Regions from separate parts of the Streptomyces sp. NPDC020801 genome, predicted to be linked through region 2. Evidence: predicted binding sites of a transcription regulator. Region 2 holds the regulator's gene; each other region holds the start of a gene.
The links. The regulator HrcA, encoded in region 2, represses chaperone genes, less so after heat shock. The targets are predictions, from matches to a motif close to TTNGCACTCNGNNNNNCNGAGTGCNAA.
Positions count from the first base shown of each region.

Region 1: a site for HrcA is predicted at 2,839-2,865, ahead of groL (chaperonin GroEL). Genes of this name have one in related genera too.
Region 3: a site for HrcA is predicted at 1,755-1,781, ahead of groES (co-chaperone GroES). Genes of this name have one in related genera too.

Region 1 covers NZ_JBIRST010000009.1:161,503-171,429, forward strand. Annotated here, with positions in the region: gene ACH4UM_RS20450 (NADH:flavin oxidoreductase) at 1-454, opposite strand, end outside; gene groL (chaperonin GroEL) at 1,053-2,675, opposite strand; gene ACH4UM_RS20460 (cold-shock protein) at 3,032-3,235, opposite strand; gene ACH4UM_RS20465 (MoaD/ThiS family protein) at 3,666-3,941, opposite strand; gene thrC (threonine synthase) at 4,059-5,345, opposite strand; SAM riboswitch class I at 5,363-5,544, opposite strand; gene ACH4UM_RS20475 (glucosyl-3-phosphoglycerate synthase) at 5,676-6,647, shown strand; gene ACH4UM_RS20480 (trehalose-6-phosphate synthase) at 6,730-8,172, shown strand; gene otsB (trehalose-phosphatase) at 8,355-9,275, opposite strand; gene ACH4UM_RS20490 (DUF3263 domain-containing protein) at 9,336-9,641, opposite strand; gene ACH4UM_RS20495 (extracellular solute-binding protein) at 9,718-9,927, opposite strand, start outside.
Region 2 covers NZ_JBIRST010000002.1:540,315-550,241, reverse strand. Annotated here, with positions in the region: gene ACH4UM_RS07370 (AMP-dependent synthetase/ligase) at 1-828, shown strand, start outside; gene ACH4UM_RS07365 (SpoIIE family protein phosphatase) at 1,046-3,022, shown strand; gene hemW (radical SAM family heme chaperone HemW) at 3,087-4,319, shown strand; gene ACH4UM_RS07355 (DUF3097 domain-containing protein) at 4,332-5,192, opposite strand; gene ACH4UM_RS07350 (MBL fold metallo-hydrolase) at 5,225-5,959, opposite strand; gene hrcA (heat-inducible transcriptional repressor HrcA) at 6,142-7,158, shown strand; gene dnaJ (molecular chaperone DnaJ) at 7,159-8,295, shown strand; gene ACH4UM_RS07335 (nitronate monooxygenase) at 8,516-9,604, shown strand; gene ACH4UM_RS07330 (16S rRNA (uracil(1498)-N(3))-methyltransferase) at 9,601-9,927, shown strand, end outside.
Region 3 covers NZ_JBIRST010000001.1:267,401-277,327, forward strand. Annotated here, with positions in the region: gene ACH4UM_RS01360 (polysaccharide deacetylase family protein) at 1-303, shown strand, start outside; gene ACH4UM_RS01365 (polysaccharide deacetylase family protein) at 300-1,130, shown strand; gene groES (co-chaperone GroES) at 1,928-2,236, shown strand; gene groL (chaperonin GroEL) at 2,355-3,980, shown strand; gene ACH4UM_RS01380 (ester cyclase) at 4,077-4,784, opposite strand; gene ACH4UM_RS01385 (SDR family NAD(P)-dependent oxidoreductase) at 4,878-5,651, opposite strand; gene ACH4UM_RS01390 (MOSC domain-containing protein) at 5,749-6,429, opposite strand; gene ACH4UM_RS01395 (LysR family transcriptional regulator) at 6,510-7,406, shown strand; gene ACH4UM_RS01400 (WhiB family transcriptional regulator) at 7,489-7,818, opposite strand; gene ACH4UM_RS01405 (response regulator transcription factor) at 8,200-8,811, shown strand; gene ACH4UM_RS01410 (sigma-70 family RNA polymerase sigma factor) at 9,255-9,842, shown strand.

The DNA of each region.
Region 1 (9,927 bases), on a different contig from region 2:
GCGTCATCGCCTTGCCGGTGACCTCGGACTCGCCGATGCGCAGCCCGGAGGGGCCGACCGGCGGCGCGTCCGCGAACGGCGGCCGGCCCGGCTTGCGGACCATGCCGATGTGCCACAGCTGCGGCACGATCGTGCCGCCCGCCGCGTGCACGGCCTCGGCGACCTTCGCCCAGCCCGCGAGCTGCTCCTCCCCGTGGAACCGGGGCACCCGGCTGCTCTCACCGGCCGAGTCGTGTCCCACGTACGTGCCCTCGGTGACGATCAGGCCGACACCCGCGGCGGCGCGGCGGGCGTAGTACGACAGCACGTCCTCGCCCGGGATGCCGCCCGGCGAGAACATGCGCGTCATCGGCGCCATCACGATCCGGTTGGGAACGGTCAGGCCGTTCAGCGTGACGGGACGGGACAGGATCTGTGCCGCGCGGGAGGCGGACTCGGAGGCGGTGGCGGTCACGTGGAGGTCTCCTCGGCAGAGCGGATCGGATACCAAATGGTATGTGCACGCGCATGCACTGTGCAGTGGTGGCAACTGTGCCGTCCGCCACGCCATTCCACCGCCGCGCAGTTGTGAGCGGGAACACGCCTCAGCGCCTCACGGCACCGCGCGGGCCACTTGCGCCGGGGGAGGGAGTGCGTGGCAGCGGCGGACTCGGGCGGAGGCTCACGCTGGATCACCCGATCGCCCCGGGCCTCCGGAGGTCCTCCCGGGCGGTCTCTGCGGCGCATGCAGGGGTGAACGCTCCCCCGCCCGCCCCAATACACCCCTGTCCGCTTCCCGTCGGCTAGGCGGGGGTCGACATCCCCGTCTACCTCCTCATCGACCGGGACAACGCCACGGTCGTCGTCTACAGCGAGCCCAGGGACGGCCGCTACCAGCAGTCCCGGTCCTGCCCCTGGGGCGCCACCGTGGATGTCCCACCCCCGTGAGCATCACCCTCGACACCGAGCCGCTCAAGCGATACGCCGACTGAAACACCCGAGGGCGGCACCTCCTGCATCAGCAGGAGGTGCCGCCCTCGGTACGTGCAGGACGGATCCGATCCTCGGAAGGATCAGAAGTCCATGTCACCGCCCGGCATGCCGCCGCCGGCCGGCGCGGCGGCCTTCTCCGGCTTGTCGGCGATGACGGCCTCGGTGGTGAGGAACAGCGCGGCGATGGAGGCGGCGTTCTGCAGCGCGGAACGGGTCACCTTCGCCGGGTCGATGATGCCCTCGGCGATCATGTCGACGTACTCGCCGGTGGCGGCGTTCAGACCGTGGCCGACGGCCAGGTTGCGCACCTTCTCCACGACGACGCCGCCCTCGAGACCACCGTTGACGGCGATCTGCTTCAGCGGGGCCTCCAGGGCCAGCTTCACGGCGTTGGCGCCGGTCGCCTCGTCGCCCTCGAGCTCCAGCTTCTCGAACACCTGGGAGGCCTGCAGCAGGGCCACGCCACCACCGGCGACGATGCCCTCCTCGACGGCCGCCTTGGCGTTGCGCACGGCGTCCTCGATGCGGTGCTTGCGCTCCTTGAGCTCCACCTCGGTGGCGGCACCGGCCTTGATGACCGCGACACCGCCGGCGAGCTTCGCCAGGCGCTCCTGCAGCTTCTCGCGGTCGTAGTCGGAGTCGCTGTTCTCGATCTCGGCGCGGATCTGGTTCACCCGGCCCGCGACCTGCTCGGCGGAGCCGGCGCCGTCGACGATGGTGGTCTCGTCCTTGGTGATGACGACCTTGCGGGCGCGGCCCAGGAGGTCCAGGGACGCGTTCTCCAGCTTGAGGCCGACCTCCTCGGAGATGACCTCGCCGCCCGTGAGGATGGCGATGTCGCCGAGCATGGCCTTGCGGCGGTCACCGAAGCCCGGGGCCTTGACGGCGACGGACTTGAAGGTGCCGCGGATCTTGTTGACGACCAGGGTCGACAGGGCCTCGCCCTCGACGTCCTCGGCGATGATCAGCAGCGGCTTGCCCGACTGCATGACCTTCTCCAGGAGCGGGAGCAGGTCCTTGACCGAGGAGATCTTGGAGTTGGCGATGAGGATGTACGGGTCCTCGAGCGACGCCTCCATGCGCTCCATGTCGGTCGCGAAGTAGGCGGAGATGTAGCCCTTGTCGAAGCGCATGCCCTCGGTGAGCTCGAGCTCCAGACCGAAGGTCTGCGACTCCTCGACGGTGATGACGCCTTCCTTGCCGACCTTGTCCATGGCCTCGGCGATCAGCTCGCCGATCTGGGTGTCGGCGGCGGAGATGGAGGCGGTGGAGGCGATCTGCTCCTTGGTCTCGACCTCCTTGGCCTGGTCGAGCAGGGCGGCGGAGACGGCCTCGACGGCCTTCTCGATGCCGCGCTTCAGGGCCATCGGGTTGGCACCGGCGGCCACGTTGCGCAGACCCTCGCGGACCAGCGCCTGGGCGAGCACGGTCGCGGTGGTCGTACCGTCACCGGCGACGTCGTCCGTCTTCTTGGCGACTTCCTTGACCAGCTCGGCGCCGATCTTCTCGTACGGGTCCTCGAGCTCGATCTCCTTGGCGATGGAGACGCCGTCGTTGGTGATCGTGGGGGCGCCCCACTTCTTCTCGAGGACGACGTTGCGGCCCTTGGGGCCGAGGGTCACCTTGACGGCGTCCGCGAGCTGGTTCATGCCGCGCTCGAGGCCGCGCCGCGCCTCCTCGTCGAACGCGATGATCTTGGCCATGTGAAGTGGTCCCTCCAGGACTGGGGGTGATTCCTTCGGACCGCGCCCGCGCCCGCGACGGACGGCTCGCCGGCCTTGTGGTTCCTTGCCCCACCCGGCCTGCGGGCCTCACCGACCCGGTCCTTCGTTGTCACTCTCACCTTCAGAGTGCTAACGCCAATGATTAGCACTCGACCCCATCGAGTGCAAGCGCCTCCGGGGGGTCCGGCAGGCGACTCAGCCGGGCGCGAACACGGGTACGCCGCGGCGGCGGCCGGCGCCGGAGCAGGTGGCGGCCGGACACGCCGAAGGGCCCGCACCCCAGCGGAGGTGCGAGCCCTTCGAAAGAAGAAGATTGCTTGCGGTGGTCGCGCGATTCAGGCCGTGACGCGGACCATGTCGGCCTGCGGACCCTTCTGGCCCTGCGAGATCTCGAACTCGACCCGCTGGCCCTCTTCCAGCGTGCGGTAGCCGTCCATCTGGATCGCGCTGTAGTGGACGAAGACGTCCGCACCACCGTCGACCGCGATGAAGCCGTACCCCTTCTCCGCGTTGAACCACTTGACGGTGCCCTGAGCCATGCCTAACTCCCCTATTACTGGCCCTTGCACAGATCCACACTTCGCGGACCCGGGTCAGACCTCACCCCCCGTGGAATGGGGGTGTGCGCCGGAACGCGTCGACCGCGGCTGAATGTATCTGTCCAACTGCCGTCTGCAACAGGTCAATCGGACGAGAATTCTGGACGCACACGGTCCGGAATGTGGTGAGAATTCACCTGAATTCAGGGCAAGTCGGGCCCCGCAAACAAGACAAATGCCGCGAAATGCCCTCGCACTTTGGCTACTTCTTGTCGGGCCCGCGGCAGGAATCCAGGGCCCGTGACCCCGAGATCAGGAGCGCGTTCCCCAACTGTACCGCGCTCAATCACACGGAATTGCCCCCTCCGCTTCTCTTACGGAGGGGGCAATTCGATGAACTCTGCGTAACGGATGTTACCGATGGTAATGATCAGCCGCCGGCGACCGCCGGGATGATGGAGACGCCCGCACCGTCCGGGGTGGCGGTCTGAAGGCCCTGTTCGAAGCGGACGTCGTCGTCGTTGACGTAGACGTTGACGAAGCGGCGCAGCTTGCCCTGGTCGTCAAGAACGCGGGCGGCGATGCCGGTGTGGTTCTTCTCCAGGTCGGAGATGACCTCGGCGAGGGTCGCGCCCTCGGCGCTCACCTCGGCCTGCCCGCCCGTGTAGGTGCGCAGGATGGTGGGGATGCGAACGGTCACGCTCATGCGGTGAAACCTCCGGTGGTGTCTCGCGGATACGGCTGGGCAACGCCCCAGGGGCGCGGGGAAACCGCGCGCCCGGGGAAGCTGCGCGACCGGCCCATCGGCCCGCAGCGCGACGGTCTACGCCAGACCGGCTTCCCGGAACGACTCCAGGCTGGGGCGGATGGTCGCGGTGAGCCCCGTGCCCGCGACGGCGTCCAGGGTCTTCAGGCCGTCGCCGGTGTTGAGGACGACGGTGGTCTTCGTCGGGTCGAGCAGGCCGGCCTCGATCAGCTTCTTCGTCACGCCGACCGTCACCCCGCCCGCCGTCTCCGCGAAGATGCCCTCGGTCCGCGCCAGCAGCTTGATCGCGTCCACGACCTGCTCGTCCGTCACGTCCTCCACCGCGCCGCCCGTGCGGCGGGCGATGTCCAGGACGTAGGGGCCGTCTGCCGGGTTGCCGATCGCCAGCGACTTGGCGATGGTGTTCGGCTTCTGCGGCCGGACCACGTCGTGCCCGGCCTTGAAGGCGGTGGACACCGGCGAGCAGCCCTCGGCCTGGGCGCCGAAGATCTTGTACGGCCGGTCCTCGACCAGACCGAGCTTGATCAGCTCCTGCAGGCCCTTGTCGACCTTGGTGAGCTGCGAGCCGGAGGCGATCGGGACGACGATCTGGTCCGGCAGCCGCCAGCCGAGCTGCTCGCAGATCTCGTACGCCAGCGTCTTGGAGCCCTCGGCGTAGTACGGCCGCAGGTTGACGTTGACAAAGCCCCAGCCCTCGCCGGCCGGGTCGCCGATCAGCTCGGAGCAGAAGCGGTTCACGTCGTCGTAGTTGCCCTCGATGCCGACGAGCTCGCCGCCGTAGACCGCGGCCATGACGACCTTGCCCTGCTCCAGGTCGTGCGGGATGAACACACAGGAGCGCAAGCCGGCCCGGGCGGCCGCCGCGCCGACGGCACCGGCGAGGTTGCCGGTGGAGGAGCAGGACAGGGTGGTGAAGCCGAACGCGCGCGCCGCCTCCAGCGCCTGGGCGACCACCCGGTCCTTGAAGGAGTGCGTCGGGTTGCCGGAGTCGTCCTTGACGAAGAGCTTGCCGGCGTCGACGCCGAGCTCGCGGGCGAGGTGGTCGGCCTGGACGAGCTGGGTCCAGCCCGGGTTCAGGTTCGGCTTGGTCGCCACGTCCGCGGGGACCGGCAGCAGTGGCGCGTAGCGCCAGATGTTCGCGGGGCCCGCCTCGATCCTCTTGCGCAGTTCCTCGGCGTCGTAGGCCGAGAAGTCGTAGGCGATCTCCAGCGGGCCGAAACACTCCTCGCAGGCGAAGACCGGGCCGAGGGGCACGCGATGGCCGCACTCGCGGCAGCTCAGCGCCGCGGCGGGACCGAGGTCTACGGTGGAGTCGGTGCTGCTTGCAACAGTCTGCACAGCCATGGAGGCGAGGCCCTTTCTCCTCATCTTCCTCACGACGCATCTCGCCGTGAGACGGATTTGGCACCTTCCCTAGCCGGGAGCCTCGCGGTGACCGTCGACGCTGATCCACGACTGGACGATCAACGGTGGTCTACGAGAACCGGCTGGAGGGTTGCCGGGGCTTCATCGGGCCGTGTCCCTCTGCCCCTCTGGATGAGCTGTATGCGGTTGTTGAGCGGCGGCGACCCCCGACATGCGATGGTCATCCGCGTTGTTCAAGACTGTAACCGAAGGCCAGGACAGTTGAGATAGTCGTCCGAACCGCGAGACAACAGTGAGGAGCCGCTGACTGTGCTGGAAGAAGTCGAGCGCTGGCTGGCCACCCGCTCCTGGTCCGTGACCGATCGCCCGCTCCACCAGATCCTGGCCGCCAAGCAGCGCACCGGTCAGTCGGTCTCCGTCGTGCTGCCCGCCCTGAACGAGGAGGAGACGGTCGGCGACATCGTCGCCGTGATCCGCCACGACCTCATGGACCAGGTGCCGCTCGTCGACGAGATCGTCGTGGTCGACTCCGGCTCCACCGACCGCACCTCCGAGGTGGCCGCCGCCGCGGGCGCCCGGGTGATGCACCGCGACGAGATCCTGCCGCGCCTGCCGGCGGTGCCCGGCAAGGGCGAGGTCCTGTGGCGCTCCCTGCTCGTCACCCGCGGGGACGTCATCTGCTTCGTCGACGCCGACCTGAAGGAGTTCTCCTCCGACTTCGTCACCGGGATCGTGGGCCCGCTGCTCACCGAGCCGGACGTGCAACTGGTCAAGGCCATGTACGACCGCCCGCTCACCGTGTCCGACGGGCGCGCCCCGGGCACGACCGCGGCCGGGCAGGGCGGACGGGTCACGGAGCTGATGGCACGCCCACTGCTCAACATGCACTGGCCGCAGCTGGCCGGCTTCGTGCAGCCGCTCGGCGGCGAGTACGCGGCCCGCCGCTCGCTGCTGGAGCAGCTGCCGTTCCCCGTCGGCTACGGCGTCGAGCTGGGGATGCTGGTCGACGCCCTGCACCTGGTCGGCCTGGACGCGCTCGCCCAGGTGGACGTCGGCGTGCGCAAACACCGGCATCAGGACGGGCAGGCGCTGGGCCGGATGGCCGCCGCGATCTACCGGACCGCCCAGCTGCGGCTGGCCCGCGGCCACCTCGTCCGTCCCTGCCTCACCCAGTTCGAGCGCGGGCAGGACGGCTTCGAGCCGCGCACGTACTCGGTGGACACCGAGGAACGGCCGCCGATGACCGAGATCGCGGAGTATGCATCCCGGAAGGTGGCGTAAAACCCCGGCCTCGTCGTATACGGCCCGCTACGAAGCGGAACCGTACGTTTGAGCGTTTCCGGGCCGGGCTAGGTTGAGGACCATGGCTTCAACGCACGGCGCCGAGGTGCTGGTCGCGTCCAATCGCGGCCCGGTCTCGTACGAGGTACGCCCGGACGGCTCGCTCCACGCCAGACGCGGCGGCGGAGGGCTGGTCTCCGGGCTGTCAGCGATCGGTCCGGACGCGGGCGCGGTGTGGGTGTGCGCCGCGCTGAACGACGCCGACCGCGAGGCGGTACGCCGCTTCGAGGGCGGCCGCCGGCTGCCCTCCGAGGCGACCGGCGGGCAGCAGGTACGGATGCTCGACATCGACGCCGGCGTCTTCGCCGACGCCTACAACGGCATCGCCAACTCGGTGCTGTGGTTCGTCCACCACATGCTCTACCAGACGCCGCTGGAGCCGGTCTTCGACGCGGAGTTCCGGCACCGGTGGGCGTCGTACGAGGCGTACAACCTGGCCTTCGCCGAGGCGCTGGCGGAGGAGGCGGCCGAGGGCGCGGCCGTGGTGGTGCAGGACTACCACCTGACGCTGGTCCCGGGGATGCTGCGCGACTTCCGGCCGGATGTGCGGATCGGGCACTTCTCGCACACGCCGTGGGCGCCGGTGGACTACTTCCGGATGCTCCCCGACGACATCGCCGAGCAGGTGCTGCGCGGGATGCTGGGCGCCGACCGGCTGGGATTCCTGACCCGGCGGTGGGCGGACGCGTTCACCGGGTGCTGCGAGGCGCTCGTGGGCGGGCTCGGGGGCACCATGATCGGGGTGCACGGGCTCGGCGCGGACGCCGACTTCCTGCGGGAGCGGTCGCATCAGGCCGACGTCTTCGAGCGGATGGCCGCGCTGCGCGAGGAGATCGGCGCGGGGCCGGACGGCGGGGTGCGGAAGACGATCGTCCGGGTGGACCGGACCGAGCTGTCCAAGAACATCGTGCGGGGACTGCTCGCGTACCGGCAGTTGCTCGAGGACCGGCCGGAGTGGCGCGAGCGGGTGGTGCACGTCGCGTTCGCGTATCCCTCACGGCAGGATCTCGCGGTCTACCGGGACTACACCGCCGAGGTGCAGCGGCTGGCGGAGGAGATCAACGGGCATTACGGGACGCCCGGGTGGACGCCGGTCGTGCTCCACGTCAAGGACGACTTCGCACGGTCACTTGCGGCCTACCGGATCGCGGACGTGGCGCTGGTCAATCCCATCCGGGACGGGATGAACCTGGTCGCCAAGGAGGTGCCGGTCGTCTCCGACGCGGGGTGCGCGCTGGTGCTGTCGCGGGAGGCGGGGGCCTGTGCGGAACTGGGGGACGACGCGCTGGTGGTGAATCCGTTCGACGTGGTGGGGACGGCGGAGGCGCTGCACGAGGCGTTGAGCATGGCGGGGCCCGAGCGGGTGGAGCGGTCCAAGCGGCTGGCGGAAGCCGCCACCGCGCTGCCGCCGGCCCAGTGGTTCCTGGATCAGCTGGAGGAGCTGGGGAGGCCGGCCGCCGGCTGAAGGGCGCCCCCTGGGGTTCGCTGCGGGGATGGGACAGCCTGCGGGCGCGCGTGCCCGCAGGCTGTGAGGGTGCGCGGCAGTGCGGGTGCGGGGGTGCGCGGCCGAGCGGGTGCGGTGGTACGCGGCCGAGCGGGTGCGGGGGTGCGCGGCAGTGCGGGTGCGCGGGTGCCCGGCTGAGCGGGTTACCGCAGCTGGTCCGCCAGCGTCCTCAGCAGCGCCACCACCCCTGCAGGGCCGTCCACCACCAGATCGGCCTTCTCCGACAGCTCCGTCACCTCTGTGCTGCCGCTGCACACGAGTACGCCCGGTACTCCGTCCGAGCGGAGTTTGTCGACCGCGGCGAAGGCCGGGAGATCACCGAGGTCGTCGCCGGCGTAGAGGACGGCTGCGGCGCCGAGGTCGCGGACGTAGTCGGACAGCGCCACGCCCTTGTCCATGCCCGGGGGGCGGAGTTCGAGGACCATGCGGCCCGGTTCGACGATCAGGCCGTGTCGGGTGGCCAGGTCGGTGAGGGGCTCGCGCAGGAGGTCGAAGGCGGCCTGGGGGTCCTCCGCGCGGCGGGTGTGGACGGCGACGGAGCGGCCCTTCTCCTCGATCCAGGTGCCGCGCCAGGCGCCGACCCGGTCCAGGAGACCGGGCAGCTCGGCGCGGACGGCGGCGACGCCGGGGTGCGGCGCCGGGGCGGTGACGGTGCCCGAGGCCGCGTCCCAGCGCTCGGCGCCGTAGTGGCCGAGGACGACGAGGTGCTCCAGGCCGGGTACGCCCGCGAAGCCGCCGTGCCGTACCGCGACGCCCGCCGGGCGCCCGGTGACCACCGCCACGGCGGCCACCTTCGGGGCCAGCACGGCCAGCGCGGGCACCGCCTCGGGATGCGCCCGGGCCTGGTCGGGGTCCGGCACGATCGGGGCGAGCGTGCCGTCGAAGTCGAGCGCGATCACCGCCTGCTCCGGCCGCGCGAGGATGGCGGCGAGCCCGTCCCGCCCGGCCTGGCTGGCGGGCGTCGGCAGGGAGGGGAGCGAGTGGCGGGAGGAAACGGAGGAGACGGGGGTGGTCGGGTCCGCGGCGTGGCCGTCGTGGTTGGCGTCGCTGTCATGGCTGCCCATACGGCGAACCTATCCACCACGGGCCGACCGCACTCCTCGACGGACCGCCCGCCCAGGTTCTCAGCGCTCGGCCCGCCGTGCCTCCCGCACCCGGCGCAGCCGGTTCACCGTCACCGGGTCGTGCGCCAGCGCCCGGGTGTCGTCGAGGAGCGCGTTGAGGAGCTGGTAGTAGCGGACGGGTGACAGACCGAGCTCCTCGCGTATCGCGCGCTCCTTCACGCCGGGGCCGGTGAAGCCGCGGCGCTCCAGGGCGAGGATGTCCCGTTCCGTGCGGCCGAGCCGCCGCTCCCGGCAGCCGTCGGCCCGGTCGTCGGTCCCGTGGTCGGCCCGGTCGTCGGTCCCGTGGTCGGCCCCGTGGTCGGCCATGCCGGCGGCCCCGTCGTCGTCCGCGTCCATACCGGCACCGTAGCCCCTGCCACCGACAGGGGCCCCACCGGCGGGTCTACTTGGCGTTCTCCGCGCTCTCCGCCGCCGACGCCGTGGCCTGCAGCTGCCCGAGGACGGCGGCGGGGCTGCCGCCGGAGGCGACCGCCTGGCCGATCCGCTTCTTCAGGTCCGCGCTGACCTGGGCCCAGGAGGTCTTGCCGACCGGGTAGAGCTGGGCCAGCGGCAGCTCCTCCAGGAACGGCTTCAGGCCCTTGTCCTGCTCCGC
Region 2 (9,927 bases):
GCCGACGCACTCGTCTACGCCAAGATCCGCGAGGCCTTCGGCGGCAACCTGCGCGCCTGCGTCTCGGGCAGCGCCGCCCTCGCCCCGGAGATCGGCTACTTCTTCGCCGGCGCCGGCATCCACATCCTGGAGGGCTACGGCCTCACCGAGTCCTCCGCGGCCTCCTTCGTCAACCCGGGCGAGGCCTACCGCACCGGCACCGTCGGCAAGCCGCTGCCCGGCACCGAGGTCCGTATCGCCGACGACGGCGAGATCCTGCTGCGCGGCCCCGGCATCATGCAGGGCTACCACAAGCTGCCCGACAAGACCGCCGAGGTGCTGGAGTCCGACGGCTGGTTCCACACCGGTGACATCGGTGAGCTCTCCCCCGACGGCTATCTGCGCATCACCGACCGCAAGAAGGACCTCATCAAGACCTCCGGCGGCAAGTACATCGCGCCCGCCGAGGTCGAGGGCCAGTTCAAGGCGGTGTGCCCGTACGTCTCCAACATCCTGGTGCACGGCGCCGACCGGAACTTCTGCACCGCCCTCATCGCCCTCGACGAGGTCGCGATCCTTCAGTGGGCCAAGGAGAACGGCCTGGAGGGCAGGTCCTACGCCGAGGTCGTCGCCGCGCCCGCCACGGTCGGGATGGTCGAGAGCTACGTCAAGCAGCTCAACGAGGGACTGCAGCGCTGGCAGACCATCAAGAAGTTCCGCCTCCTGCCGCGCGACCTCGACGTCGAGCACGGCGAGATCACCCCGAGCCTGAAGCTGAAGCGGCCGGTGGTCGAGCGGGAGTACAAGCACCTGATCGACGAGATGTACGCCGGCACACGCGAGGCGTGAGAGCGGCCGGCCCCGGACGCCTTACCGCGTCCGGGGCCGACGCGTGTCCCGGAAAGCCGTCTTCTGCTCGTCTTCGAGCACTCCCGTAGCACAGTTCGCAAGCACGGCTGCCCAGTTCGGTAACTCAGTGCTTATGGGCGCGGCCGGTCTGTCACCCTGTGGGCGTCGATCCAGCATCGATCCAGCCGATTCGTCCGGACCGCTCGGGGAGCTGAAGATGGGGGCCATTCCGACGCAACGGGAGACCGTCTCCCCCGCCTCCGATGTGCCCGCGCACGCCCATGAGGTGCCCGCGCACGCCTGTGATGCGCCCGTGCCCGCGCACCCGTGCGCCGAGGCGCACACGGAGGTGCGCGCGACCCTGCCCGGAAGCTCCCTCGCGCCGGGTTCGGCCCGTGCCCGCGTGCGCGCGGCGTTCACCCAGTGGGCGGCCCTCGGGGCGGTCCTTCCCGGCCGTCTGGCCGACGACGCCGTGGTCGTCGTCAGCGAACTGGTCACCAACGCCGTCGTGCACGCCGGCACCGACGTCGAGCTGATCTGCCGGCTGGAGCCGGGCACCGGCGCGTGCCTCGTCGAGGTCTGCGACCACCACCCCTCGCGCGCACCCCGCGACCACGGCACCGAGCCGTCGTACGAGCCCGCGGATTACGGCCGCGGCCTGCGCCTGGTCGCCGCGCTCTGCGAGGCCTGGGGCATCACCTACCGGGCCGGCGCGAAGACGGTGTGGGCGCGGCTGCCCGCCGAGGGGAGAACGGCGGACGAGGGGACGGAGGCGTACGGCGCGGAACGCGGCCTCGGCGTCGCCGGGATCCTCGCGCCCGAGCCGCAGCGCGCCGAGCGGGACCGGGAGTGGCTGGGGCGCGGCGCGCTGTCCTTCCTCGCCGAGGCCTCCGACCTGCTGGCGGGACAGCTCGACGAGGACCTGGTCGCCGCGCTCACCGGGCAGCTGATCGTGCCCCGGCTGGCCGACTGGTGCGCGGTGTGGCTGGAGGACGAGTCCACGGGCCGGTGGGGATCACCCCGCTGGAGCGGGGGCGGAAGCGGGGGCGGCCGTCCCGACGGCACCGGCGCCGCCGGGCCAAGCCTCGCCCGCGTCTGGCACGGCAGCGAGAACCGCATCGAGGAACTGCGCCGGGCCCTGGAGAAGGACCCGCCGCGCCCGCCCGACGACGTGCAGTCGGGGCCCGTGCCCTACCCCTGGCCCGGCCAGGCCCTCGGCCCGCACGCGGTGGACGGCTCCGCGCTCGCCTACCGTCTGGTCGCCGGCGGCCGGCCGCTGGGCACGCTGGTCATCGGCCGGGCCGGGCTGCTCCGCTTCCCCGACGAGATCACCGGCCTGGTGGAGGACCTCGGCCGCCGGGTCGCGCTCGCCATCGGCGCGGCCCGGCAGTACGCCCGCCAGGCCACCATCAGCGCCGTCCTCCAGCGCGGCCTGCTGCCCGGCGCCGTCGCCGAGATCCCCGGCATGCGCAGCGCCCTCGTCTACGAGCCGTGCGACAAGGGCGGCCCGAGCGGGGACTTCTACGACCTCTTCCCGGCGGGCGACGGCCGCTGGTGCTTCGCCGTGGGCGACGTCCAGGGCAAGGGCCCCGAGGCCGCCGTCGTCATCGGGCTGGCCCGGCCCTGGCTGCGCCTGCTGGCCCGCGAGGGCTATGGCGTGGCGGACGTCCTCGACCGCCTCAACCAGCTCCTCCTCGACGATGCCACCGAGGCCGCCGACGCCGCCGCCCGCGTCCTGGTGGCCGCCGGCGGCCGCACCCCGGCCCCTGGCGAGGGCCCCCAGACCCGCTTCCTGTCCCTCCTCTACGGCGAGCTCGCCCCCTTCGACGGCGGCGTCCGCTGCACCCTCGCCTCGGCCGGCCACCCGCTGCCGCTGGTCCTCGGACGCGAGGGCGACGTGCGTACCGCCGGGCGGCCGCAGACCCTGCTCGGGGTGATCGAGGACGAGACGTACACCTGCGACACCTTCGCGCTCGAACCCGGCGACAGCCTGCTGTGCGTCACCGACGGGGTCACCGAGCGGCGTTCGGGCTCCCGCCAGTTCGACGACGCCGACGGGCTGGCCGCGGCCCTGGCCGGGTGCGCCGGGCTTGACGCGGAACCGATCGCCGAGCGCATCCAGCGGCTGGTGCACGAGTTCGGGGACGGGCCGCCGGAGGACGACCTCGCCCTGCTGGTGCTCCAGGCCGAATAGCCGCCGCACCACCCGCCGACGGCCGGCGAATGGTTTCCCCGGCCGGTGCTGGACAATGGAGGGCATGCCTTCCGCACTCCCCGACGGCGAGCCCGTCCCCGGCGACGGCGCGCTGCCCGCGCGGGCGCTCGCCGGGGCGGCCGGCCGGCCCCTCGGGTTCTACCTGCACGTCCCCTACTGCGCGACCCGCTGCGGCTACTGCGACTTCAACACCTACACCGCCACCGAGCTGCGCGGCACCGGCGGCGTGCTCGCCTCCCGCGACAACTACGCCGGGACCCTGGCCGAGGAGGTCCGCCTCGCCCGCAAGGTCCTCGGCGACGACCCGCGCGAGGTCCGCACGGTCTTCGTCGGCGGCGGTACGCCCACGCTGCTGGCCGCCGGCGACCTGGTGCGGATGCTGGGTGCGATCCGCGAGGAGTTCGGCCTGGCGGCGGACGCCGAGGTCACGACGGAGGCCAACCCCGAGTCGGTCGACCCGGCGTATCTGACGGCGCTCAGGGAGGGTGGCTTCAACCGGATCTCCTTCGGCATGCAGAGCGCCCGGCAGCACGTGCTGAGGGTTCTGGACCGCACGCACACGCCCGGCCGTCCCGAGGCCTGCGTGGCCGAGGCCCGCGCGGCCGGCTTCGAGCACGTCAACCTCGACCTGATCTACGGCACCCCCGGCGAGTCCGACGACGACTGGCGGGCCTCATTGGACGCGGCCCTCGGCGCCGGCCCCGACCACGTCTCCGCGTATGCCCTGATCGTCGAGGAGGGCACGCAGCTCGCCCGGCGCATCCGCCGCGGCGAGGTCCCCATGACGGACGACGACGTGCACGCCGACCGTTACCTGATCGCGGAGGAGACGCTGTCCGCGGCGGGCTTCGACTGGTACGAGGTCTCCAACTGGGCGACGTCGGAATCCGGCCGCTGTCTGCACAACGAGCTGTACTGGCGCGGCGCCGACTGGTGGGGCGCGGGCCCCGGCGCGCACAGCCACGTGGGCGGCGTGCGCTGGTGGAACGTCAAGCACCCGGGGGCTTACGCCGCGGCCCTCGCCGATGGCCGCTCCCCGGGGGCCGGGCGGGAGCTCCTCACGGACGAGGACCGCAGGGTGGAGCGGATTCTGCTGGAGCTGCGGCTGCGGGAGGGGGTGCCGCTCTCCCTGCTCCGCGAAGAGGGCCTCGCCGCGTCCCGGCGCGCGCTGGCCGAGGGCCTGCTGGAGCAGGGGCCGTACCAGGCGGGACGCGCAGTGCTCACCCTGCGCGGGCGGCTGCTGGCAGACGCGGTGGTGCGGGACCTGGTGGACTGAGCGCGGCCGGCGCTACGCCGGCCCCGTCACGAAGTCGATCAGCTCCTCCACCCGGCCCAGCAGCTCCGGTTCCAGGTCCTTGTACGACCGCACCCGGGACAGGATCCGCTGCCAGGCGGCCCCCGTGTTCTCCGGCCAGCCCAGGGCCCGGCACACGCCCGTCTTCCAGTCCTGGCCGTGGGGGACGCGGGGCCAGGACTCGATGCCCAGGGAGGAGGGCTTCACGGCCTCCCAGATGTCGATGTAGGGGTGACCGACCACCAGGGCGTGCTCGCTGGTCACCGACTCGGCGATGCGCCACTCCTTGGTGCCCGGGACCAGATGGTCGACCAGGACGCCGAGGCGGGCGTCCGGGCCGGGCGCGAACTCCTCGACGATCGACGGCAGGTCGTCGACGCCCTCCAGGTACTCCACGACCACGCCCTCGATGCGCAGGTCGTCGCCCCACACCCGCTCGACCAGTTCGGCGTCGTGCCGGCCCTCCACATAGATGCGCCCGGCGCGGGCCACGCGCGCGCGTGGCCCGGGGACGGCCACCGAACCGGATGCCGTACGGGTGGGACCTACCGGACCCGGCGACGGCTTCACCAGCGTCACCACCCGGCCCTCCAGCAGGAAGCCGCGCGGCTGGAGCGGGAACACCCGGTGCTTGCCGAAGCGGTCCTCCAGGGTCACCGTGCCCGCCTCGCAGCGGATCACCGCACCGCAGAAGCCGGTGGCGGGCTCCTCGACGACCAGACCGGGCTCGGCCCGGACCTCCGGAACGGGCCCGGACTTCTTCCAGGGAGGGGTCAGGTCGGGGGAGTACGAACGGTGGCGCGGGCCCGGAGGGCCCTCGTCGGAAGGGCGGTGGCGGGAGACCGGTGGGCGCATTCGAGTGACGATATGGACAACCCCGGAGCCGATCAGCCCGACACGCCGAAGTGTTCCGCCAGGGCGTCGCGCTGGGCCCGGACGAAGGCCGCGTCCACCACCGCTCCGTGACCGGGGACGTACAGAGCGTCCTCGCCGCCCAGCTCCAGCAGCCGGTCCAGGGCGGCGGGCCAGTGGGACGGCACGGCGTCGGGGCCCGCCTGGGGCTCGCCGGACTCCTCGACCAGGTCGCCGCAGAACACCACGGGCCGGTCACCCCGCACCACCACCGCGAGGTCGTGCGCGGTGTGGCCCGGACCCACGTTCGCCAGCAGCACCTCCGGGCCGCCGTCCAGGGCGAGGGCGAGCCGGCCGGAGACCTCGCGGCCGGGCCGGCGCGGCAGGGCCGCCACCGCCTCGTCCGCCGCCTGAGCCTGGAGCCCGTTGGCCACCGCGTCCGCGCACAGCTCCGCACGCGCGCGCTCGTCGTCGAACACGGCGTACGACCCCTCGGCGGCGAACACCTCGGCCTCCGGGAACCGCGCCGCCCCGAAGACGTGGTCGAAGTGCGGGTGCGTCAGCGCGAGAAGCGTCACAGGGCCACCGGCGAACTCCCGCGCCTGCGCGCGCAACAGCGCACCCTCCTCGAGACTCGACCCCGCGTCGACGAGCAGGGCCGAGCCCTTCCCGAGGACCAGTCCGGCCGTGCAGTCCCACACCGGAAGCCGGACCCGGCCGACCCCGCCGGCCAACGGCTCCCAGCCCAGCTCTTCCCAAGTCACCGTCATACCGCGACGCTAGGCCCTGTCACCGATCCCCCGCCCGCCGGGCGGCGACGGGACCCGGTCTTCCCCGGACCAGCCTTGCCGCCGGTGTACCCCTCGGCCGTACACTGGGCCGCGTAGAGCTGGCACTCGTATGCGCCGAGTGCCAGGCGGGGAGCCGAGGGACGACTCTGGAGGTGTGCGCGATGCTCAGTGAGCGAAGGCTTCAGGTGCTGCGCGCCATCGTCCAGGACTACGTCGGCACCGAGGAGCCGGTTGGTTCCAAGGCCCTCACCGAACGGCACAGCCTGGGCGTCTCCCCGGCCACGGTCCGCAACGACATGGCCGCGCTGGAGGACGACGGCTACATCGCCCAGCCGCACACCAGCGCGGGCCGCATCCCCACCGACAAGGGGTACCGGCTCTTCGTCGACAAGCTGGCCGGGGTCAAGCCGATGACCGCGCCGGAGCGGCGCGCCATCCAGAACTTCCTGGACGGCGCCGTCGACCTCGACGACGTGGTGGCCCGTACGGTGCGGCTGCTCGCGCAGCTGACCCGGCAGGTCGCCGTGGTGCAGTACCCGTCGCTGACCCGTTCCACCGTGCGGCACGTGGAGCTGCTGTCGCTGGCGCCCGCAAGGGTGATGCTCGTGCTGATCACGGACACCGGCCGGGTCGAGCAGCGGATGGTCGACTGCCCGGAGCCGTTCGGGGAGACCTCGCTCGCGGATCTGCGGGCACGGCTGAACAGCCGGGTCGCGGGCCGCCGCTTCACGGACGTCCCGCAGCTGGTGGAGGACCTGCCCGATGCCTTCGACATCGAGGACCGCGGTACGGTCGCCACGGTGCTGTCCACCCTCCTCGAGACCCTCGTCGAGGAGAACGAGGAGCGGCTGATGATCGGCGGCACCGCCAATCTCACCCGCTTCGGGCACGACTTCCCGCTCACCATCCGGCCCGTCCTGGAGGCGCTGGAGGAGCAGGTCGTCCTGCTGAAGCTGCTCGGCGAGACACAGGATCCGGGCATGACCGTGCGCATCGGTCACGAGAACGCCCACGAAGGACTCAACTCCACGTCCATCGTGTCGGTGGGCTACGGTTCGGGCGGCGAGGCAGTGGCCAAGCTCGGCGTGGTCGGACCGACCCGCATGGACTACCCGGGAACGATGGGAGCGGTACGCGCAGTGGCACGGTACGTCGGACAGATCCTGGCGGAGTCGTAGGTGGCCACGGACTACTACGCCGTTCTCGGCGTGCGCCGCGACGCGTCGCAGGAAGAGATCAAGAAGGCCTTCCGGCGGCTCGCGCGCGAGCTGCACCCGGACGTCAACCCCGATCCGAAGACCCAGGAGCGGTTCAAGGAGATCAACGCCGCCTACGAGGTGCTGTCGGACCCGCAGAAGAAGCAGGTCTACGACCTTGGCGGCGACCCGCTCTCGCAGGCCGGCGGCGGTGGCGCGGGCGGCTTCGGGGCCGGGGCGTTCGGCAACTTCTCCGACATCATGGACGCGTTCTTCGGCACCGCCTCGCAGCGCGGGCCGCGCTCGCGCACGCGCCGGGGCCAGGACGCGATGATCCGGCTCGAGGTCGAGCTGGACGAGGCGGCCTTCGGCACGACGAAGGACATCCAGGTCGACACGGCCGTCGTCTGCAACACCTGCAACGGCGAGGGCGCCGCCCCGGGCACCACCGCCCAGACCTGTGACATGTGCCGCGGCCGCGGCGAGGTCTCCCAGGTCACCCGGTCCTTCCTGGGCCAGGTCATGACCTCCCGCCCCTGTCCCCAGTGCCAGGGCTTCGGCACCGTGGTGCCCACCCCGTGCCCGGAGTGCGCGGGCGACGGCCGCATCCGTGCGCGCCGCACCCTGACGGTGAAGATCCCGGCCGGTGTGGACAACGGCACCCGTATCCAGCTCGCGGGCGAGGGCGAGGTCGGCCCCGGTGGCGGCCCCGCCGGCGACCTCTACGTGGAGATCCACGAGCTGCCGCACCAGACCTTCCAGCGGCGCGGCGACGACCTGCACTGCACGGTCACCATCCCGATGACCGCGGCGTCCCTCGGCACCAAGGTGCCGCTGGAGACCCTGGACGGCCTGGAGGAGGTCGACATCCGCCCGGGCACCCAGTCCGGCCAGTCGATCCCGCTGCACGGCCGGGGCGTCACGCACCTGCGCGGTGGCGGCCGGGGCGACCTCATCGTCCACGTCGAGGTGCAGACCCCGACCAAGCTCGACCCCGAGCAGGAGCGGCTGCTGCGCGAGCTGGCCAAGCTGCGCGGCGAGGAGCGGCCACAGGGGCAGTTCCAGCCCGGTCAGCAGGGGTTGTTCTCACGGTTGAAGGACGCGTTCAACGGCCGCTGAGGCGAGTGGGTTGTCCGGCTGGGGGTCCGGGGGTCGGCCCCCGGGAGGGCACAGTCGGCCCGGTCAGCAGGGGTTGTTCTCACGGTTGAAGGACGCGTTCAACGGCCGCTGAGGCGAGTCCCGGGCCGGGAGGCAGCCGCTGGGACAGTGGCTGCCTCCCGGCGTGTGCCAGAGGTCGGCCGGGTTCGGACCTGTCCGGAGGACGTGACAACATGCGGTCATGTCCTCCGCACTGACCGATCTCTTCCCGCACCCGATCGTGCAGGCTCCGATGGCGGGCGGTCCCTCCGGGCCGCAGCTCGCCGCCGCGGTGTCCGACGCCGGCGGGCTGGGATTCCTCGCCGCCGGTTACAAGACGGCCGACGGCATGTACCAGGAGATCAAGCAGCTGCGCGGGCTGACCGGACACGCCTTCGGCGTGAACGTCTTCATGCCGCAGCCCGAGCACGCGGAGTCGGGCGCCGTCGACCTCTACGCCCAGCAGCTGACCGGCGAGGCCACCTGGTACGAGACCGAGCTCGGCGACCCGGACCGCGGACGTGATGACGGCTACGACGCCAAGCTCGCCGTGCTCCTCGACGACCCGGTCCCGGTGGTGTCCTTCCACTTCGGCGCCCCCACCCGTGAGGTCGTCGACTCCCTGCACCGCGCCGGCACCACCATCCTGGTCACGGCGACCACCGCCGAGGAGGCACTCGCCGTGCAGCGGTCGGGCGCGGACGCGGTGATCGCCCAGGGCGTGGAGGCGGGCGGCCACCAGGGCACCCACCGTGACCTGCCGGAGAACGACGGCGCCGGCATCGGCGTGCTCTCGCTCGTCGCGCAGATCCGTGAGGCGGTGAACCTGCCGATCGTGGCCGCCGGCGGCATCATGCGCGGCAGCCAGATCGCCGCCGTGCTCGCCGCCGGCGCGAGCGCCGCCCAGCTGGGCACGGCGTTCCTCACCACCCCCGAGTCCGGCGCGCACATCCTGCACAAGCAGGCGCTGACCGACCCGATGTTCCCGCGTACGGAGCTGACGCGGGCGTTCTCCGGACGGCCGGCCCGCGGACTGGTCAACCGTTTCATGCGCGAGCACGGCCGGTACGCGCCCGCCGCCTACCCGGAGGTGCACCATCTCGCCGCCCCGCTGCGCATGGCGGCCGCCAAGGCGGGCGATGCGCAGGGCATGGCGCTGTGGGCGGGCCAGGGGCACCGGATGGCCCGCGAGCTGCCCGCCGGGCAGCTGGTGCAGGTGCTGGCGGCCGAACTCGACGCGGCGAGGGCAGCGTTGTCCGCCCTCCCCTCGTTCGGAGGTGACGCGCGATGACGGCACCGGTGTTCGTCGTCGGCCGACTGGGCGGAGCGGGCGAGGAGTTCGTGCTAGACGGTCCCGAGGGGCGGCACGCCGTCTCGGTGAAGCGGCTGCAGCCCGGCGAGCGGGTCGTGCTGACCGACGGTGCCGGGCGGTGGGCCGAGTGCCGGGTGACCGGCACGGAGGGCAAGGACCGGCTGATCGTCCGTATCGACACGATGTCCGAGGAGCCCGAGGAGAGCCCCCGTATCACCGTCGTCCAGGCCCTTCCCAAGGGCGACCGGGGCGAGCTGGCCGTCGAGACCATGACCGAGGTCGGCGTGGACGCGATCGTCCCG
Region 3 (9,927 bases), on a different contig from region 2:
CAGAAGCAGTTCGGCAAGCGCCCGAAGGTCTTCCGCCCGCCCTACGGCAACTACAACCAGGACACCCTGCGCGCCGCCAAGTCCTGCGGCATCCAGTACGCGCCGATCTGGAACGAGGAGGTCTACGTCGACCACTGGGAGTACCGCGAGGACGACCAGCGGATGCGCCGCGGCGACATCGTCCTCACGCACTTCCGGGGCCGCGACGACTGGAACGGCACGATGGTCGACGACATGCGCCGGTTCCTGAACAAGGTCACGGCCGAGGGGTACGCCGTGGCCCGGCTGGAGGACTACCTGTGAGGCCGCGGCTGCGACGCACGGCCGCGGGCCTGCTCGCGGCCGCGCTCCTCACCGGCTGCGCACAGTCGGTGGACCCGATCGAGCGACTGGGCCGGAAGGCGGCGCAGCGGGTGCGGCCGGCGAACCCGGCCGCCGTGCAGCCGTACCGGCGCTGGGGCCTCACGGCGCCGCTGCCCGCGCCGCCGGGGCGGCCGTCGGTCCGTCCGCTCGGGCTTCCCTCCGGCGCCCCGGAACCGGGCCTGCCCCCGGTCGTGGACCACGTCCGGACCGCCGACAAGGTCGTCTTCCTCACCTACGACGACGGGGCCCAGAAGGATCCGCGGTTCGTCGACATGGTCCGTGACCTGCGGCTTCCGGTCAGTATGTTCCTCACGGACAGTGTCGTCGGACCGGGGTACGGGCACTTCGCGCGTCTGCGGTCGGTCGGCGCCGACCTGCAGAACCACACCCTGGACCACCCCGCGCTGCGCGGCCTGCCCTACGCCGGCCAGCGCGCCGAGATCTGCGGTCAGCGGGACAAGCTCCGCGCCCGCTTCGGCGTCCGCGCCCGCCTCTTCCGGCCGCCCTACGGCTCGTACGACCGCACCACGCTGCGCGCCGCCGCCGACTGCGGGGTCTCGGCGGTCGTCCTGTGGCGCGCCTCGATGCAGGACACCGACCTGCACTTCGCCCACGGCCGCCACGCCCTACGTCCCGGCGACATCCTCCTGGTCGCCTCGGACGACGACGACCTGGACGGCCCGACCCTGTGTGAACGCACCGTGCGGCTGCTGCGCCGCGTCCAGGAGGCGGACCTGACGGTGGGCCGGCTGCAGGACTACCTCTGACACCTGCGCCGCATGCGCTGCATGTGCCGCTCGCGCCACCTGTGCCACTTGTGACACGTGCGTCACCTCTGACACCTGCGTCACCTCTGACGCCTGGGGCACCCGGGACCCCCCTGACACGTGCGAGGCGTTGACCAGCCGGTCGGACGGGGGAGTGGAGGGGAAGTGGGAATGGGCCTGCGCGTCGCGCCACGCCCCCAGCGCGGCGCCCGCCACGACGAGGGCGAGCGCCAGCTGCACGGCCCCGGTGAACCGGTTGCCGCCCCGCACCAGCAGGACCCCGGCCACCCCGGCCGCCAGCGCGAAACCGCAGTAGCAGAACAGCGGAACCCAGTCGACGAGCGGCGGTCCGGACGTGTCGCCGCCGGGCACGTCCATCCTGCTCAGCCCGCGCACGGCCAGCACGATGACGACCAGCATCCCGGCCGTCACGTCCGCCACCAGCACGAGCAGGAGCAGCAGGCCACCGGTGACGGCGTCGGCGGAGTCGGGACGAGAACGCATGTATGTACGGTGCTACGGAAGTGGGTTCGCATCAACAGTCCGTCCGGGGTCCGCCATGCCGCACGGCGCCTTGCGTGGACGTGCATCGGAACGAAGCCACCGCCGACGCGCCGCAGGCAATTGGCACTCCGCTTGACCGAGTGCTAACGACGGTCATAGTCTCGGGTCTGGCACTCCTCCCTGGAGAGTGCCAACACAGCGACGGGCAGGTCCGGCACCCGCGACGACGGATCGACCTGGTCGCCACCTCAGACAGTTAACCCCGTGAGATCTCCGAAGGGGGAGGTCGGATCGTGACGACCGCCAGCTCCAAGGTTGCCATCAAGCCGCTCGAGGACCGCATCGTGGTCCAGCCGCTGGACGCCGAGCAGACCACGGCCTCGGGCCTGGTCATTCCGGACACTGCCAAGGAGAAGCCCCAGGAGGGCGTCGTCCTGGCCGTGGGCCCGGGCCGCTTCGAGGACGGCAACCGCCTTCCGCTCGACGTCAAGGTCGGCGACGTCGTGCTCTACAGCAAGTACGGCGGCACCGAGGTGAAGTACAACAACGAGGAGTACCTCGTTCTCTCGGCCCGCGACGTGCTCGCGATCATCGAGAAGTAATTCACTTCGAAGCACTCCTGCTTTGAGCTGCGCCCCTGGCCCCCGCGACCGATAAGAAGCCGGGCGCCCGGGGCGCAGCGTCTTTTTCACCCAGATTTCCGAGAGGGCTCCCGCTGCCATGGCGAAGATCCTGAAGTTCGACGAGGACGCCCGTCGCGCCCTCGAGCGCGGCGTCAACAAGCTTGCCGACACGGTCAAGGTGACGATCGGCCCCAAGGGCCGCAACGTCGTCATCGACAAGAAGTTCGGCGCCCCGACCATCACCAACGACGGCGTCACCATCGCCCGCGAGGTCGAGATCGAGGACCCGTACGAGAACCTCGGTGCCCAGCTGGTGAAGGAGGTGGCGACCAAGACCAACGACATCGCGGGTGACGGCACCACCACCGCCACCGTGCTCGCCCAGGCGCTGGTACGCGAGGGCCTGAAGAACGTCGCCGCCGGTGCCTCTCCGGCCGCCCTGAAGAAGGGCATCGACGCCGCGGTCAAGGCCGTCTCCGAGGACCTGCACGCCTCGGCCCGCCCGATCGACGAGAAGTCCGACATCGCCGCCGTGGCCGCGCTGTCCGCGCAGGACCAGCAGGTCGGCGAGCTCATCGCCGAGGCGATGGACAAGGTCGGCAAGGACGGTGTCATCACCGTCGAGGAGTCCAACACCTTCGGTCTGGAGCTGGACTTCACCGAGGGCATGGCCTTCGACAAGGGCTACCTGTCGCCGTACTTCGTGACGGACCAGGAGCGTATGGAGGCCGTCCTCGACGACCCGTACATCCTGATCCACCAGGGCAAGATCTCCGCGATCACGGACCTGCTCCCGCTCCTCGAGAAGATCATCCAGGCGAACTCCTCGAAGCCGCTGCTGATCATCGCCGAGGACGTCGAGGGCGAGGCCCTGTCGACCCTGGTCGTCAACAAGATCCGCGGCACCTTCAACGCCACCGCCGTCAAGGCCCCCGGCTTCGGCGACCGCCGCAAGGCGATGCTGCAGGACATGGCCGTCCTCACCGGTGCCACCGTCATCTCCGAGGAGGTCGGCCTCAAGCTCGACCAGGTCGGCCCGGACGTCCTCGGCTCCGCCCGCCGCGTCACCGTCACCAAGGACGACACCACGATCGTCGACGGCGCCGGCAAGAAGGAGGAGGTGGAGGGCCGCATCGCCCAGATCAAGGCCGAGATCGAGAACACCGACTCCGACTGGGACCGCGAGAAGCTCCAGGAGCGCCTCGCGAAGCTGGCCGGCGGCGTGTGCGTGATCAAGGTCGGCGCCGCCACCGAGGTGGAGCTGAAGGAGAAGAAGCACCGTCTGGAGGACGCCATCTCCGCGACCCGCGCCGCGGTCGAGGAGGGCATCGTCTCCGGTGGTGGCTCCGCGCTCGTCCACGCCGTGAAGGTGCTCGAGGGCAACCTCGGCAAGACCGGCGACGAGGCCACGGGTGTCTCCGTGGTCCGCAAGGCCGCCGTCGAGCCGCTGCGCTGGATCGCCGAGAACGCCGGCCTCGAGGGTTACGTCATCGTCTCCAAGGTGGCCGAGCTGGAGAAGGGCAGCGGCTACAACGCCGCCACCGGCGAGTACGGCGACCTGATCAAGGCCGGTGTCATCGACCCGGTCAAGGTCACCCGCTCCGCCCTGGAGAACGCCGCCTCCATCGCCTCCCTCCTCCTGACGACCGAGACCCTGGTCGTCGAGAAGAAGGAAGAGGAAGAGCCGGCCGCCGCGGGCCACGGCCACGGCCACGCGCACTGACGTATGTACTGACGTACGTACTGACGTACTTCGGCAAACACCGAGGCCCGTCCCCCTGCCGAAGGGGGCCGGGCCTTCGCCGTGCCGTTACCGCATTCAGTTCTCCAGCTCGTCCAGCGCTCCCAGCTGCTGCAGCAGGCCCAGCTGGTCGTGCTGCCACCAGGTCTCGGCGATCTTGCCGCTGCCGGCGAAGCGGATGATCGTCGTGCCGGTCATGGTGACCTGCTTCCCGGTGGGCGCGATGCCCAGGAAGTCGCCCTTGTGGGTGGCGTTCCAGGTCCAGCGGGCGCACACCCTCTCGCCCTGGGCGATCAGGTCCTCGATCGTGAACGTGAAGGCGAAGGCGTTCCGCCACATCCGGTACTCGCCGCAGACGGCGTCCAGGCCGATCGTGTCCTGCGGGTTGACCGGGTCGTGGCTGTGCACGTCCTCGTCCAGCAGATCGTTGAGCGGCGGCAGGTCGCCCGCCGTCGCCAGGGTCTCGAAGAGCCGCCGCGCGGTCACCGCGTACAACGGCTCGTCCCGTACCACGTCCAGGTCGGTGAACGTGGGCGTCTCGTCGCACAGGGCGACCATGCTCCGGAAGATCTCGTCGGTCTCCGGGAGTTTCGAGTTCCGCATCGCCTCCTCGTACGACGGGAACTCCACCATCTCGACGATGTGCGCACCGTCCGAGCGGTCCTTGCCGACCACCGCGTGCGAGGCGGTCCGCTTTCCCCTGGTCTGCTCGACCCAGGTGTCCATCAGCCGGTTCATCTCGTCGAACCGGCTCGTCCTGCACTCGATGAGCTGTACAAAGGTCATGACGCCGCCTCCGGCCCCCCTGGTCCGGCTTCCGTCAGGGCCATTTTCCCACCGGGGCGACGACGTCACCTCCGTAGCGCCGGCTCCGTACCTTCACTGCGGTCCGTACTTGCGCCCGGTCTTCGACGTGATGCCGCCCAGCAGGCCGCGCGGTGTCACCTTCACCAGGCCCATCAGCGCCTTGTAGCGAGGGTCCGGGATCGACAGGGTCCTGCCGCGGGCCAGGTCCGCCAGGGCCGCCGCGACCAGTTTGTCCGCGTCCAGCCACATCCAGTTCGGGATGTTGTCCGTGCCCATCCCGGCGCGCTGGTGGAACTCGGTGCGCACGAAGCCGGGGCACAGCGCCATCAGGCGTACACCGGTGCCGGCCAGGTCCCGCGCCGCGCCCTGCGTGAACTGCACGACCCACGCCTTCGACGCCCCGTAGGTGCCGCGCGGCACGAAGGCGGCCACCGACGCCACGTTCACGACCCCGCCACGGCCGCGCTCGCGCATCGCCTCCGTCGCCGCCGACGTCAGCCGCAGCACCGCCTCGATGTGCACCTTGAGCATCTTGAGCTCGTCGGCCATCGGCACGTCGAGGTAGCGGCCCTTGTTGCCGAAGCCCGCGTTGTTGATCAGCAGGTCGACGGGGTTGCGGCGGTCACCCAGCCGGGCGGCGACCGCCTCGATGCCCTTGTCCGTCGCCAGGTCGGCCGTCAGCACCTCCGCCTCGATGCCGTGCCGGTCGTGCAGCTCGGTCGCCTGGTCGCGCAGGCGCTTGGTGTCCCGCGCCACCAGTACGAGGTCGTGCCCGTCCGCCGCCAGCCGTCGCGCGAACGCGGCGCCGATGCCCGCGGTCGATCCCGTAATCAGAGCCGTTGTCATGACGAAAGATTAGTGGCCGGGAGCGGGTGACTCCGATCTCCGCACGAGTCCTTCCGATCGATGACGATCAGATGGAGGGACAGCCGGTGACCCACGGTCAGCCCGCGGACGCCTCCAGGTACTTCCGCGCCGCCGCCAGCGACTCCGGATGCAGCGCCGTACCCGCGGCGAGCAGGCGCGGCAGCAGGGAGCGCTCGGTCGTGACGGCCCGGAACTGAAGGGCCACCGTCACGTCGTGGTCAGGGCGGTGCACGATCTCCATCGGGTCGCCCGTCCGGATCTCGCCCGGCTCCAGGACCCGCAGATACGCGCCCGGCGCCCCCCTGCGCGTGAACCGCTTCACCCACCCCTGCTCACCCAGATGGCCCTGGAAGGTACGGCAGGGAATCCGGCCGCAGGTGACCTCCAGCAGCACCGACGGGCCGGCCGGCGGGCCGATGCGCCAGCGCTCGCCGATCCGCGCGCCGGACACGTCGATGCCCTGCGTGGTGAGGTTCTCGCCGAAGGAGCCGTTCGGCAGGGTGCGGCCCAGCTCGCGCTCCCACTCGTCGAGGTCCTCGCGCGCCATCGCGTAGACCGCCTGGTCGTCGCCTCCGTGGTGCCGCGTGTCGCACACCGAGTCCCCGGCCAGACCGCTCGCCCCGACGCCCTTCGCCCCGGGCGCCGCCACCCGCACCGGCCCGTCGGCCGGACGTTTGTCGATGCCGGTCAGGCCCTCGGGCTGGTCGGTGTACGGCACGGCCCGCGGGCGGCCCAGGTTGACCGACAGAAGCTTCATGCCCGCACGGTAGGGGAGCGGATGTCAAAGTGTCGACGCAATATTCGGCATACGTCCCAAGACTCGCTTATGCTTGGACGGTGATCGAGGCTCGTCATCTCCGTGTGCTGCGCGCCGTGGCCGCCGGCGGCTCCTTCTCGGCGGCGGCGCGCGAGCTGGGCTGCACCCAGCCCGCCGTCAGTCAGCAGATGAAGGCCCTGGAATCGTCCGTGGGCACCCCGCTGCTGGTGCGCACCGGCCGCGAGATGCGCCTGACACAGGCCGGCGAGGCGCTCGTCCGGCACGCGGGCGGCATCCTCGCCGGGCTCACCGCCGCCGAGGAGGAGGTCGCCGCCATCGCCGGGCTGCGGGCCGGACGCGTGCGGCTCGTCTCCTTCCCGAGCGGGAGCTCCACGCTCGTGCCGACCGCGCTCGCCGCGCTGCGCGCCGCGCACCCCGGCACCCGGGTCTCCCTCGAGGAGGCCGAGCCGCCGAAGTCGGTCGAGCTGCTGCGCGAGGGCGACTGCGACGTGGCGCTCGCCTTCCGCTACGAGGGCGCCGCCGGCGCGAAGGAGTGGGAGGACCTGGTCGTCCGGCCGCTGCTCACCGACCGGCTCGTGGGACTCGTGCCCGAGCGGCACCGGCTGGCCCGCGCGGGGTCCGTCGCCATCGGCGAACTCGCGGGCGAGCCGTGGATCGCAGGCTGTCCGCGCTGTCGCGGCCAGTTGGTGCGGGCGTGCGAGAGCGCCGGCTTCACGCCGCGCATCGACTTCGCCACCGACGACTACCCGGCCGTGGTGGGACTGGTGGGGGCGGGACTGGGGGTCGCCGTCCTGCCCCAGCTCGCGATCGAGTCCGTACGGCCCCGGGGCGCGCGCATCGTCGAGCTCGAGCCGGCGGTGCGGCGGGAGATCGTCGCGCTCACCCTGCCCGACCTGGCCCAGGTGCCGGCGGTGGCCGCCACCCTGGAGGAACTGGCGCGCGCGAGCGCCGGGTAGGGCCGCGAACGGCGAAAACAAGGGCACGCGCGGGCGTGCCCTTTTGCCGGTAGATAGGCCAAATGACGAAGAAACGTTTCCTTCAGTTGTTCGAGGCGGGGTCCCCGCTGGTCGACGATGCCGTCACCAGCCGGTTCCGTGCCCGCCCCATGAGCTCTTCGCGCTCGTCCTCGGTCAGGCCGCCCCACACTCCGTACGGCTCGCGCACCGCCAAGGCGTGTGCCGCGCACTCCGCACGGACGGGGCACCTCATGCAGACCTCCTTCGCCGAGTTCTCTCGAGCGCTCCGAGCCGCCCCGCGCTCGCCCTCGGGATGGAAGAAGAGCGAGCTGTCCACGCCGCGGCAGGCAGCCAGCAGCTGCCAGTCCCACAGGTCCGCGTTCGGTCCGGGAAGGCGGGAGAAATCTGCCATTACGTGACCCCTTGTAGCCGTTCGTGGCGGATACGGTGCCAACGACCGTACATCTCCGATCTAAGGAGATGAAAATATGACTCATTGCGAATCTAGCCCTAGACACCTAGAAACGGGAACAAAAGGGGCTAAACGGGGCATAGCTTGTGATGAAAAGTTGAGGGTCTGACGTTCGTGTCTGCGCTGTGTCCGCTCCCTCACGTAGAGTGCCGAAGATGGCACACAGCCCCGTAACTCTTTCGAGTGACCGTCGTTGAGAGTGCGGAGGCGGTTGAAAACACAAGTGCTCGGGCAGGCGTCCGAGACGGTCGACCGCACAGGTGACGATTTCGTACCAGCCTGGAGGCTCAAGGTGACGCGCATCAGCTGCGGAGGGCGGCCATGACATCCGTCCTCGTCTGCGACGACTCCCCGCTTGCCCGAGAGGCGCTCCGCCGCGCGGTCGCGACCGTGCCCGGCGTCGAGCGTGTGACGACGGCGGCCAACGGCGAGGAAGTCCTCCGCCGCTGGGGCGCCGACCGCTCCGACCTCATCCTCATGGACGTGCGCATGCCCGGCCTGGGCGGCGTCGAGACGGTCCGGCGTCTGCTGTCCGCGGACCCCGGGGCCCGCATCATCATGCTCACCGTCGCCGAGGACCTCGACGGCGTGGCGCTCGCCGTGGCCGCCGGCGCGCGCGGGTATCTGCACAAGGACGCCTCCCGCGCGGAGCTGCGCGCCACGGTGACGCAGGCCCTGGCCGACCCCACCTGGCGGCTCGCCCCGCGCCGGCTGCGCTCGGCCGAGATGGGTGCGGCGCCGACGCTCACCGCGCGTGAGATCCAGGTCCTGGAGGGCATGAGCCACGGCCGGTCCAACGCGGAGATCGGCCGTGAGCTGTTCCTCTCCGAGGACACCGTCAAGACGCACGCCCGCCGCCTGTTCAAGAAGCTCGGCGCCTCGGACCGCGCGCACGCGGTGGCGCTCGGCTTCCGGTGGGGTCTGGTCCGCTAGGACCCCGTCCGGGTCCCGGGCTCGCAGGCCCGGGTCCGGAGTGCCGGGCCACCTCCCGGCGCTCCCGGCGGCGGGGGCCGGTCGGCCCGGCCCGGCGAAACACGGCGGCACCCCCACGCGCGCGATCGGGCGTGGGGGAGCGTCCGTTCACCGGACCGCCCTGGTGCCGAGGGTGATGACCGGTGACACCTGCGACGACACCCGCAATCGCGGTGCCTTCACCGCAGGGCGGATGCCGGTGGCAAAGCGGCCCACCGGGCGGCCGACGCTCGTTTCGCCGCGGATGCCGCATCCTTGGAGGTGTGGAGTTCCTCGGGGACGAGTCGGTCGAGCGGAAGGGGAGGGCGCAAGGGATGAGTTCCGGCGCACCTGCTCATAACGCTTCGGTGCACAACCACGAAGGCGATGCCGCGGATGGGAAGACGCCAAGGCACCATGGACCGATGCGTGACGACGAGGCGGCACTTGCCCATGGGGCGATCGGTGCGCTCGTCCACCGTGCTGTCGACGGCGACGAGCAGGCCACGCACGATCTGCTCGCCCGTGTCCACCCGCTCGCGCTGCGCTACTGCCGCACCCGGCTGTCCCGGCTGCCGGGCGACGCGCGCCACTTCGTCGAGGACCTCGCCCAGGAGGTCTGCGTAGCCGTTCTGCTCGCCCTGCCGCGCTACCGGGACACCGGTCGCCCCTTCGAGGCGTTCGTCTTCGCCATCGCCGCCCACAAGGTCGCCGACCTGCAGCGCGCGGCCATGCGGCACCCCGGCTCGACGGCCGTGCCCTCCGACGAGATGCCCGAGCGCCCCGACGACTCCCTCGGCCCGGAGGAGCGCGCCCTGCTCAGCAGCGACGCCGAGTGGGCCAAGAAGCTCCTGGCCAACCTCCCGGAGAACCAGCGCGAGCTGCTGCTCCTGCGCATCGCGGTGGGGTTGACGGCGGAGGAAACGGGACAGATGTTGGGAATGTCACCGGGCGCGGTCCGGGTGGCCCAGCACCGCGCGCTGAGCAGGCTGCGCGCCCTCGCCGAGCAGTAGCCGCGCCCCGCGCAGCCGTTGCCCGCCGCTCAGTTGAACAGGCCGCCCGCCGCTTCCGTACGAACATACGAAGCCCAGGGTCGCC